DNA from 2 places in the Streptomyces sp. NPDC031554 genome. Region 1 is predicted to be linked to the other one. Evidence: riboswitches for the same ligand, from Rfam matches in the RefSeq annotation. Region 1 holds a riboswitch; the other holds the start of a gene.
The links. Region 1 has a riboswitch for cyclic di-AMP ahead of ACZ5FU_RS12400 (transglycosylase family protein). Riboswitches for the same ligand answer to the same signal wherever they lie in the genome.

Region 1 (5,589 bases):
CAGGCGTCCGCCTCCACCCGCGGACGTCCCCCACGCTGCGGGCCTCCGCCTCCGTGCGGCGGCCTTCTGGCTCCGCGCTGCGGGCGGAAGCCCCCGTGCGGCGGGCGTCGGCCGGGCCCAGGGTCCCGGTGGTCGCGAGCCGTGGGTGCGTCGGGCCGTGCGTGGTCGTCGGTCCGGTGCCGGTTACCGTCGGGGAGTGACCCAGCAGCCCGCCTCCGAGCCGTCCGCGCCAGCCCTGTTCACCTGGGAGTTCGCCACCGACCCCTATCCCGCCTACGCCTGGCTCCGCGAGCACGCGCCCGTGCACCGCACGCGGCTGCCCAGCGGTGTGGAGGCCTGGCTGGTCACCCGGTACGCCGACGCCAAGCAGGCCCTCGCGGACCAGCGGCTCAGCAAGAACCCGGCGCACCACGACGAGCCCGCGCACGCCAGGGGCAGGACCGGGATCCCCGGGGAGCGCAAGGCCGAGCTGATGACGCATCTGCTGAACATCGACCCGCCGGACCACACCCGGCTGCGACGCCTCGTCAGCAAGGCGTTCACGCCCCGCCGGGTCGCCGAGTTCGCGCCCCGCGTGCAGGAGCTGACGGACGGACTCATCGACCGGTTCGCGGAGCGCGGCACCGCCGACCTCATCCACGACTTCGCCTTCCCGCTCCCCATCCACGCCATCTGCGACCTGCTCGGCGTCCCCCGCGAGGACCAGGACGACTTCCGGGACTGGGCGGGCATGATGATCCGGCACGGCGGGGGTCCGCGCGGCGGTGTCGCCCGGTCGGTGAAGAAGATGCGCGGCTACCTCCTGGACCTCATCCACCGCAAGCGCCTGGAGCTTCCCGCGGACCCGGCCCCCGGCGAGGACCTCATCTCGGGTCTGATCCGCGCCTCCGACCACGGCGAGCACCTCACCGAGAACGAGGCCGCCGCCATGGCCTTCATCCTGCTGTTCGCCGGGTTCGAGACGACCGTGAACCTGATCGGCAACGGCACCTACGCCCTGCTGACCCACCCCGGTCAGCGTGCCCGCCTCCAGGCCTCCCTGGCCGCGGGCGAGAGCGGCCTCCTGGCGACCGGCGTGGAGGAACTCCTGCGCTACGACGGCCCGGTGGAGCTCGCCACCTGGCGGTTCGCCACCGAGCCCCTGACCGTCGGCGGACAGGACATCGCCCCCGGCGACGCCGTCCTCGTCGTCCTGGCGGCCGCCGACCGGGACCCGGCGCGGTTCGCCGACCCGGACGTCCTGGACCTGTCCCGCCGCGACAACCAGCACCTGGGCTACGGCCACGGCATCCACTACTGCCTGGGCGCGCCCCTCGCCCGCCTGGAGGGGCGGACCGCTCTGGCCACCCTCCTGACCCGGCTGCCCGACCTGCGACTGGACGCCGATCCGGCCGACTTGAGGTGGCGCGGCGGACTCATCATGCGCGGACTGCGCACCCTGCCCGTGCGGTTCGGGCCCGCCGTCCCGGTGAACCCCCCGAAGCCGTCCGCTGACCAACCGTGATGTGCCCGGACAGCGAAGCAGAGGTGACCGTTCCTCAACTCTGTGATCTTCACGTGATCTGCGCGGCATTAACTTGTGACAAGTGATCGTCTGCCGATACGTTCACCTGTCAGCGCGGCGTCCTTGTTGCTCGGGTTCCTCGGCTTCCTCGGTTTCCTTGGTTTTCTCGGTTTCTTCGGGGTTTCTTGAGGTTCCTCGGGGCTTCACGGGCCGCGCAAGCACTGTTGTCTCGAGAAAGGCCCCCGCATGCTCTCCGGGAACGGTCGACACCGGCGCCCCCGTCAGGCTCCGGCCCTCCTCGTCGCGGCCGGCGTGACCGGCTCCGCGATCGCCATCCCGCTGCTCGGCGCCACCGGCGCGAGCGCGGCCGACGGCACGGTGTGGGACACCGTGGCGGAGTGCGAGAGCGGCGGCTCCTGGAGCGCGAACCAGGGCGGCGGCGAGTACGGCGGCCTGGCGCTGAGTCAGGAGGACTGGGAGACGTACGGCGGACTCGACTTCGCCGAGCGCCCCGACCTGGCCAGCCGCAACCAGCAGATATCCGTCGCGCAGAAGGTCCTCGCCGACCAGGGGGTCGGTGCCTGGGGCACCTGCGGGCTGACGTCCGGGCTGAGCAAGGAGAGCGGCGCGGGCAGCCTGGACACCGGAGTGGCGGACGACTCGTCCGACTCCTCCGTGTCGTCCGGCTTGTCCGACCTGTCCAAGGGGGCGTCCGGCTCCTCGAACTCCGCGAAGCCCTCGGACGGCGAGGACGCGTCGGCCTCCCCGTCGGCCGAATCCTCCCCGGACGACACGGACAAGGCCTCCCCGTCCGCTTCGTCCCCTTCCTCCGGAAAGTCGGAAGGCTCCTCGAAGTCCGACGCGTCGAAGGACGTGGACGCGGACGCCCCGCGGGCGGACGACGGTTCGACCACGGCCACCCCCGAAGTGGACGACTCGGACAAGTCGGCCCAGGAGGCGGGCTCCTGGAGCCTCGTCGACACCGGCTCCCTCTCCTCCGGCCGCCACCGCGGCACCTCCGCCGACGAGGCCCTGCCGGACGGCACCACCGCCGCCTCCGCCGGCCGGCACGCCGCGGGCGCCTCCGGCGGTGCGGTGGGCACCTACGTCGTGCGCGACGGCGACTCCCTCGTCTCCATCGCCGACTCCCTTGACCTCGACGGCGGATGGCGCGCGCTCTACGCCGAGAACAAGGGCGCCATCGGTACCGACCCGAACAACATCGCTCCCGGTCAGACGCTCGACACAGCGGTGGAATAGGGCGGAAAAACGGGAAAAGCAGCGGGAGTTCACGTCACGCTTCGCGCTGAATGTCCGTTTTGATCAAAGTGTGGGATGAGTCTCAGAAGGCGTGATCGTCTTTGAAATTCCGCTGAGCGCATGTCTACGGTCGTGATCGCTCGGCAACCCGAGCCCCGGCTGTCACAACGCCGAATCCTGCCAGTGGCAGCCCGGGAACAGTCGTCGCGTCAAGCGCCGTGGGCAGGAGCGGGGGACCCAAGGTAGGTGCCGCACCGGTCGGTCGACCGGAACGGCTAGGGGTGAAGCCACGCCTTCCGGGAGCAGTGCTCCCGGGCGGGGGTGGCCGGGCAACTCACAGGCCCGAACCCGACAGCTCACCTCGCAGGCGTCGGTGAGGGGATCCACCATGCTGTTTTCCGTCAAGGGCAAGCACCGTCGTCCGTCCAGGGCCACCCGCGCCGCAGCGCTCGCCGGCGTCACCGGTGTCGCCATCGCCGCCCCGCTGATGGCGGCCGGCAACGCCTCCGCCGCCACCGCCTCCGAGTGGGACGCGGTCGCCCGGTGCGAGTCCGGCGGCAACTGGGCCATCAACACCGGCAACGGCTACTACGGCGGCCTGCAGTTCTCCGCCTCCACCTGGGCCGCCTACGGTGGCACGCAGTACGCCTCCACCGCCGACAAGGCCTCGAAGTCCCAGCAGATCCAGATCGCCGAGAAGGTCCTCGCGGGCCAGGGCAAGGGTGCCTGGCCGGTCTGCGGCGTGGGCCTGTCCGGCGCCTCGTACAACGGCGGCTCGGCCTCCACCGGCTCGTCCGCGGGCAACTCCTCGGCCGGCGGCTCCTCGGAGACCTCGACCCGCTCCACCGAGCGGCAGAGCGCCTCCCGCTCCGCCGAGCGCCCGGCCGCCACGCCGCAGAAGTCCGAGAAGTCCCAGAAGACCGTCACCACCCCGACCGGCAAGAAGGTCAAGAAGGGTGACGGCGAGTACAAGGTCGTCGCGGGCGACACCCTCAGCTCCATCGCCGAGGCGCGGGACGTCAAGGGCGGCTGGGCCGAGCTGTTCGAGCTGAACGAGGACATCGTCCAGGACGCCGACCTCATCTACCCGGGTCAGCAGCTCCACCTGAAGTGACACCCGGCTCCCGGCCGGACCACAGCCCCCTCACAGCCGAGCCCGTCACGCTGAGGGCCCCGTGAGGGAGCCCCCGTCCCCACGGTCCCCCCGCCCCGGTGCGTGTTCCCCCGTACGCGCCCGGGCGGGGGTTTCTCTTTCCCCGTTCGCCGTCTTCCGTTGGCCACCCCCTTTGTTCCGGGCTGAAACAATGGGTACCGTCTCCCTGTCCACGGGACGGTCGGTCGGCCGACCGACGCCCCGGGGCGGTTAGGCTCTAGTCGCAAGGCTCGGCACGGCCTCCACACGGCCCGCCCGCGCCCCGCACAACCAGCGTCACATCCCAAGAAGGAGATGCTCGTGCCGTCCATCGACGTCGTCGTAGCCCGGGAAATCCTGGACTCCCGAGGCAACCCCACGGTCGAGGTCGAGGTCGGCCTCGACGACGGCAGCACGGGTCGTGCCGCCGTCCCCTCCGGCGCCTCCACCGGTGCCTTCGAGGCCATCGAGCTCCGCGACGGTGACCCCAACCGCTACCAGGGCAAGGGCGTCGAGAAGGCCGTCCTCGCCGTCATCGAGCAGATCGGCCCCGAGCTGGTCGGCTACGACGCCACCGAGCAGCGCCTGATCGACCAGGCCATGTTCGACCTGGACGCCACCGACAACAAGGGCTCCCTCGGCGCCAACGCCATCCTCGGCGTCTCCCTCGCCGTCGCCCACGCCGCCTCCGAGGCCAGCGACCTCCCGCTCTTCCGCTACCTGGGCGGCCCGAACGCGCACCTGCTGCCCGTTCCGATGATGAACATCCTGAACGGCGGCTCGCACGCCGACTCCAACGTGGACATCCAGGAGTTCATGATCGCCCCGATCGGCGCGGAGTCCTTCTCCGAGGCCCTGCGCTGGGGCGCCGAGGTCTACCACACCCTCAAGAAGGTGCTGAAGACCAAGGGCCTGTCCACCGGCCTGGGCGACGAGGGCGGCTTCGCCCCGAACCTGGAGTCCAACCGCGCCGCGCTCGACCTCATCATCGAGGCCATCAAGCAGGCGGGTTACGTCCCCGGCGAGCAGATCGCGCTCGCGCTCGACGTCGCCGCGTCCGAGTTCTACAAGGACGGCGCCTACGAGTTCGAGGGCAAGTCCCGCTCGGCCGCCGAGATGACCGAGTACTACGAGGAGCTGGTCTCCGCGTACCCGCTGGTCTCCATCGAGGACCCGCTGTACGAGGACGACTGGGCCGGCTGGAAGGTCATCACCGACAAGCTGGGCGACAAGGTCCAGATCGTCGGCGACGACCTCTTCGTCACCAACCCGGAGCGCCTGGCCCGCGGCATCGAGGAGGGCTCCGCCAACGCCCTCCTGGTCAAGGTCAACCAGATCGGCTCGCTGACCGAGACGCTGGACGCCGTCGAGATGGCCCAGCGCAACGGCTTCAAGTGCATGATGTCCCACCGCTCCGGCGAGACCGAGGACGTCACCATCGCCGACCTCGCCGTCGCGGTGAACTGCGGCCAGATCAAGACCGGCGCGCCGGCCCGCTCGGACCGCGTCGCCAAGTACAACCAGCTGCTGCGCATCGAGGAGATCCTCGACGACGCCGCGGTGTACGCCGGCCGCAGCGCCTTCCCGCGCTTCAAGGGCTGAACCACCCGGGGCTGAGCCGTTGAGGGCTCGTCCTGAGCCAGTCGTACGTACGTCCCCGTACCGGTCCCGTACCGTGTCCGGGGACGTACGC
Region 2 (5,589 bases), on a different contig from region 1:
GACCCGCTCCAGGAAGTCGGAGAGCGAGCCGGTCGCCTCGCCCTCGCCGGACTCCTGCTCGAACTCCAGCGCCACGGCGGCGAGTTCCTGCAGGTTCTCGATGCGGGTCTCGTCCTGCGGGTCGGTGGAGGCCTGCAACTCGGCCAGATAGCCGGTGCGTTCGAGCACGGCCTCCAGGACGGTCGCCGGTCCCGCGCCCGACTCGACGACCGTGCGCAGCTCCTCCATCAGCGTGTTGAACCGCTTGACGGCGTTCGTGGAGCGCGCGGCCATGCCGTAGGCCTCGTCGACGCGCTTGAGGGCCTGCGGGAAGCTGATCCTCTCGCGCTGGGAGAGGGCGTCGATCATCGCCTCGGCGCGCTCGCCGATGCCGCGCTTGGGCACGTTGAGGATGCGGCGCAGCGGGACCGAGTCCTCGGGGTTGGCGAGGACGCGCAGGTAGGCCAGGACGTCCCGGACCTCCTTGCGCTCGTAGAAGCGGACACCGCCGACGACCTTGTAGGGCAGGCCGACGCGGATGAAGACCTCCTCGAAGACGCGGGACTGCGCGTTGGTCCGGTAGAAGAGGGCGACGTCGCCGGCCTTGGCCTTGCCCGCGTCCGTGAGGCGGTCTATCTCGTCGGCGACGAACTGTGCCTCGTCGTGCTCGGTGTCGGCGACGTAGCCGGTGATGCGCGCGCCCTCGCCCGCGTTGGTCCACAGGTTCTTGGGGCGGCGGGACTCGTTGCGCTCGATGACGGCGTTGGCGGCGGTGAGGATCGTCTGGGTGGAGCGGTAGTTCTGCTCCAGCAGGATCGTGGTGGCGTCCGGGTAGTCCTCCTCGAACTGGAGGATGTTGCGGATGGTCGCCCCGCGGAAGGCGTAGATCGACTGGTCGGCGTCGCCCACGACGCACAGCTCGGCGGGCGGCAGGTCGTCCGCGCCCCGCGGCGCGTCCGCCGGGTGCTCGACGGAGCCGACGAGCTCCCTGACCAGGGCGTACTGGGCGTGGTTGGTGTCCTGGTACTCGTCGACGAGGACGTGCCGGAAGCGACGGCGGTAGTGCTCGGCGACGTCGGGGAAGGCGCGCAGCAGGTTGACCGTCGTCATGATCAGGTCGTCGAAGTCGAGGGCGTTCGCCTCGCGCAGCCGCGACTGGTACATGGCGTAGGCCTGCGCGAGGGTCTTCTCGAAGCCGTCGGCCGCCCGGGCGGCGAAGTCCTCCTCGTCGATCAGCTCGTTCTTCAGGTTGCTGATCTTCGCGCTGAAGGACTTGGGCGGGAAGCGCTTGGGATCGAGGTCGAGGTCGCGGCAGACCAGGGCCATCAGGCGCTTGGAGTCGGCGGCGTCGTAGATCGAGAACGACGAGGTGAAGCCGAGCCGCTTGCTCTCGCGGCGCAGGATGCGCACGCACGCGCTGTGGAAGGTCATCACCCACATCGCGTTCGCCCGCGGGCCGACGAGCTGCTCGACGCGCTCCTTCATCTCGCCCGCGGCCTTGTTGGTGAAGGTGATCGCGAGGATCTGGCCCGGGTGGACGTGCCGCTCGGCGAGGAGGTGGGCGATGCGGTGGGTCAGCACGCGCGTCTTGCCCGAGCCGGCGCCGGCGACGATGAGCAGCGGGGTGCCTGAGTGGACGACGGCCGCGCGCTGGTTGTCGTTGAGCCCCTCCAGGAGCGCCGCCGCGTCGACCGGGGGGCGGGGGGCGCCGTCGCGGTAGTGGGTGTCCCGGTCCGGCGGCACGTCGAACTTCCCGCCGAACAGATCGTCCGGGACCGGCTCCGGAAGGTGATCGTCCTCGGGCGGCGGCGGGGGTTCCTCGTGGTGGCCGCGGGGGGCCTGGAGGTCCGCCAGGAAGCTGTCGTCAAAGAGGCTGCTCATCGCTCTCCGAGTCTAGGCCGCCGCACCGACAGCCCGAAGCCGTCCGGGAAACATCCCCCGCCCCTCACCGAACGGGGCGCCCCCGGCACCGTCGGTGACGCCGGGCGGCAAACCTTCCCGAGGTCACGAAAATGTATCGGGCATATCACCCACCAACCTTCACAGGGGGCACACCGGTTGGCTACCGTGCCGGGCAGGCCGCTCGACCCCCTCCGGCGAACCTCGCCGGGCCGTGCGGCCTCCGCCGAGTCCGGTGCGCCCCGCGGCGACCGGAGCCGGGGACCCACCGAGACCTTGGGGTGAATCGGCTCACTCCCGCGGGAGGCGAGCCGTAGGGCAACCCTTCCACGCATCCGCCCGAACCCGACAGCTAACCCGGTAGGCGGAGCATGGAAGGAGTCGCCTCCCTTGGCGTCGCAGCACCGCAAGCCGCGTCCCGCGAGCACGCGCATGGCAGGCATCCGCACGCCCGCCCTCGCCACCGCCGCCCTCACCTCGGTGGCCCTGCTCTCGCAGACGGCCACCGCCGCCCCCTCCGCCGACGACAGGCCGAGCCTGGAGGAGGTCGAGAAGAAGGTCGACGACCTCTACCGCCAGGCGGAGACGGCCACCGAGAAGTACAACGCCGCCAAGGAGAAGACCGGCAAGCAGCGCAAGAAGGTCGACACCCTCCTCGACGACGTCGCGCAGCGCGCCCAGAAGCTCAACGACGCGCGCGCGGAGCTGGGGGCCTACGCCGCCGCCCAGTACCGCACCGGCGCCACCGCCCCCGACACGGCGACCTTCCTGCTCGCGGACTCCCCGCAGGACTACTTCGACCAGACGCAGCTGATGGGCCGGGTGACCGACCGCCAGAAGGTCGCGGTCGACGACTACTTCGCCGACCAGGCGGAGACGATGAAGAAGCGCGAGGAGGCCTCCCGGAGCCTTCAGACGCTCACCGACTCGCAGGACGACCTGAAGACCGCCAAGGCCACCGTCCAGAAGAAGCTCGGCTCCGCCCGCGCGCTGCTGTCGCAGCTGACGGCCGAGGAGAAGGCGCGGCTGGCGAAGATCGAGGAGCAGAAGCGGCAGGAGGCCGCCCGCAAGGCCGCCGAGCTGGCCGAACAGCAGGCGGAGCAGGCGGCCGCGCGGCAGGAGAGCGCCGGCGCGTCGGACCCGGCGGGCACCGGCACGTCGACGCCCTCGTCGCCCTCGACGTCCTCGGCGTCTCCGTCCCCCTCCACGGATTCCTCGTACGCCACCAAGGCCGGGAAGGCGCTGGCGTTCGCCCGCGCGCAGATCGGCAAGCCGTACGTGTGGGGTGCGACCGGTCCGGACTCCTACGACTGCTCCGGCCTCACCCAGGCCGCCTGGAAGGCCGCCGGCGTCTCCCTGCCGCGCGTCACCTACGACCAGGTGAACGCCGGCACGACGGTCTCCCTCTCCGCCGCGCAACCCGGTGACCTGGTCTTCTTCTACGCCGACGTCACCCATGTCGGCATCTACATAGGCAACGGCATGATGATCCACGCCCCGAAGCCCGGCGCGTACGTGCGCGAGGAGTCGATCTACTACGACGGGGAGTCGTCGATCCACAGCGTGGTGCGCCCGGCCTGACGGAACACCGCCCGCGCGGGCGTGCGGCGCCCGTGCGGGCGGGGGCACCCGTGCGGGCGGCGGCCGGGTGTCCTGCGCCCGCGCGTTTCTCGCCGCCCCCGCGCGCGTGCGCCGGGGGAAGCCGCCGCGCGCTCCCCAGTGCCGTGGCGGGCGACGTTCGCCCGTGAAGGAGCGGCGTCCGGTGCGTGCTCTCGGCGTGTCGGCCGGAGTCCCTCGTACGGGACGTACCCGGGTCTTCGGCCGGTGCGGCGAGAGTGCGTGCCGGGCGTCGCGACGGGGCGGACGTCGCCTGTCGCGGCACTAGCATCGGCGGCATGCCCCGCATCTCTCCCCTCCGCGCCTGGTGGGCCGCGCGTCCACCGGCGGCCGGGGCCGCCGTGACGGCGACCGGCATCCTGTCGGTCGGCCTGCGTCAGACGGGGTACGGCCTCCTGTCCGACGTCACCCTGGCGCTGGCCTGCGCGGCCTGGCTGGCGCTGGCGGCGGACTTCGTCCTGCGGCTGGTGCACGAGCGCGAGCGGTGGCGGGCCGAGGCGGGCACGCCGGCGGCGCTCATGGCCGTGTCGGCCACCACCGTCCTCGGCACCCGGCTCAGCGCGGCCGACCGGTCCGTCCTCGCCTGGGCGCTGCTGGCCCTGGCCGCGGTGCTGTGGCCGGTCCTCATGGTGGACGTCGTACGGCGCTGGGGCCCGCGCATGCCCGGATCGGTGTTCCTGTGCTGTGTGGCGACCCAGGGGCTCGCGGTGCTCGCGGCGAGTCTGGCGCGGGCCGAGTCGGTGGCCTGGCCGGCGCACCTGGCGCTGGTGCCGTTCTGGCTCGGTCTCGTCCTGTACGGCCTCGCGCTGGCCCGCTTCGATCCGCGGCAGGTGCGGGAGGGCCACGGGGACCACTGGGTGTCGGTCGGGGCGCTCGCCGTCTCGGCGCTGGCCGGGTCGACGCTCCTGACGGCCGAGGACGGCGGCCTGTACCTGTGGAACGACGACGACCGCGGCGTCCTGCGCACGGTGACCGTCGCGCTGCTCGTGCTCGCCCTGGCCGGGTACGCCGTGCTGCTCGCCGCGGAGGTGCGGTGGCCGCGGACGCGCCGCGACGTGCGCCGCTGGGCGACGGTGTTCCCGATGGGGATGACGGCGGCGGTGACGCTGTCGGTCGCCGCCGCCGACGGCGTGCCGTGGCTGGAGGTCGCCGGGGAGGTGCTGCTGTGGGCCGCGGTGGCGGCGTGGTCGGCCGTCGCCGCGGGGGCGGTCGCGGACGGGCGGGCGTGGCTCAGGTCCAGAGCACCGCGATGAAGACGTTGGCCACGGTCAGCAGGCCGACGAGGCCGAACAGGGGCTTCTCCACCCGCTCCTCGTCCCGCTTCACGTAGACCAGGCCGAGGATCACGATCAGCAGGGCCAGCTTCACACCGATCTTGACGTTGTTCACCTCCTGGTCGTCCGCCTGGTTGAGGCCGACCAGGATCACGCCGGTGACCAGCATCGTCGCGGCACCGTGCAGCATCGCGGGGACGAAGCGGGCCGTGCCCTGCCCCATCGCCTTCATCTGGGTGAGGAAACCGCCGAGCAGCGCGGCGATGCCGACGATGTGCAGGCCGACGAAGAGGTGGATGAGTACGTCCATGAGGCCGGATGCTAGCCACCGGGCCGGACGCCTCCCGACACCGGCCCGCACCCACCGCCCCCACCCGCGGGTGTGCGCCGCATAGCAGCGTGCCGCTTCGGGGCGCCCGGGATTCGCCGCATCGGTCGGCCCACCGCGTGAAGTCGACGACCGGGGACCGGCGGTACGGGCAGGTCCGGTCACCCGGCGGTCCGCTCCTGTCACTTCCGTACATCGCGTCACCGGACCGGCACGAACGGGCCTAGCGTCCTCCCCCAGGTGACCGGCTTCCCACCGCCGCCCGGACCAGGGGCGGCAGCCGGACACCACCGCCGAGAGTCCGGCGGCGCTCCGCTCCCCCGTGCGGACGTCGCCGGGCGCGTCAGCCGCACCGTGCGGCCGTACGTCCGCTCCCCCGGCGGCCGGGGCCGTCCCCGCGCGGCCCCGGTCACCGGCGGGCGTACCGACGAGGCGGTCGACGAAAGGACGTGCAGTCTTACGTGGCAGCGCACCGCAAGCCCCGTCAGCGTT

Region 2: another riboswitch for cyclic di-AMP. It lies ahead of ACZ5FU_RS04100 (C40 family peptidase); the one in region 1 lies ahead of ACZ5FU_RS12400 (transglycosylase family protein).

The regions. Positions count from the first base shown of each region.
Region 1 is NZ_JBVIKX010000004.1:91,715-97,303, reverse strand. Features, by position in the region: gene ACZ5FU_RS12410 (cytochrome P450 family protein) at 197-1,504, shown strand; gene ACZ5FU_RS12405 (transglycosylase family protein) at 1,751-2,764, shown strand; cyclic di-AMP (ydaO/yuaA leader) riboswitch at 2,969-3,149, shown strand; gene ACZ5FU_RS12400 (transglycosylase family protein) at 3,153-3,878, shown strand; gene eno (phosphopyruvate hydratase) at 4,212-5,498, shown strand.
Region 2 is NZ_JBVIKX010000001.1:938,771-944,359, forward strand. Features, by position in the region: gene pcrA (DNA helicase PcrA) at 1-1,860, opposite strand, end outside; cyclic di-AMP (ydaO/yuaA leader) riboswitch at 2,093-2,260, shown strand; gene ACZ5FU_RS04100 (C40 family peptidase) at 2,311-3,459, shown strand; gene ACZ5FU_RS04105 (tellurite resistance/C4-dicarboxylate transporter family protein) at 3,774-4,748, shown strand; gene ACZ5FU_RS04110 (hypothetical protein) at 4,726-5,079, opposite strand; gene ACZ5FU_RS04115 (C40 family peptidase) at 5,559-5,589, shown strand, end outside.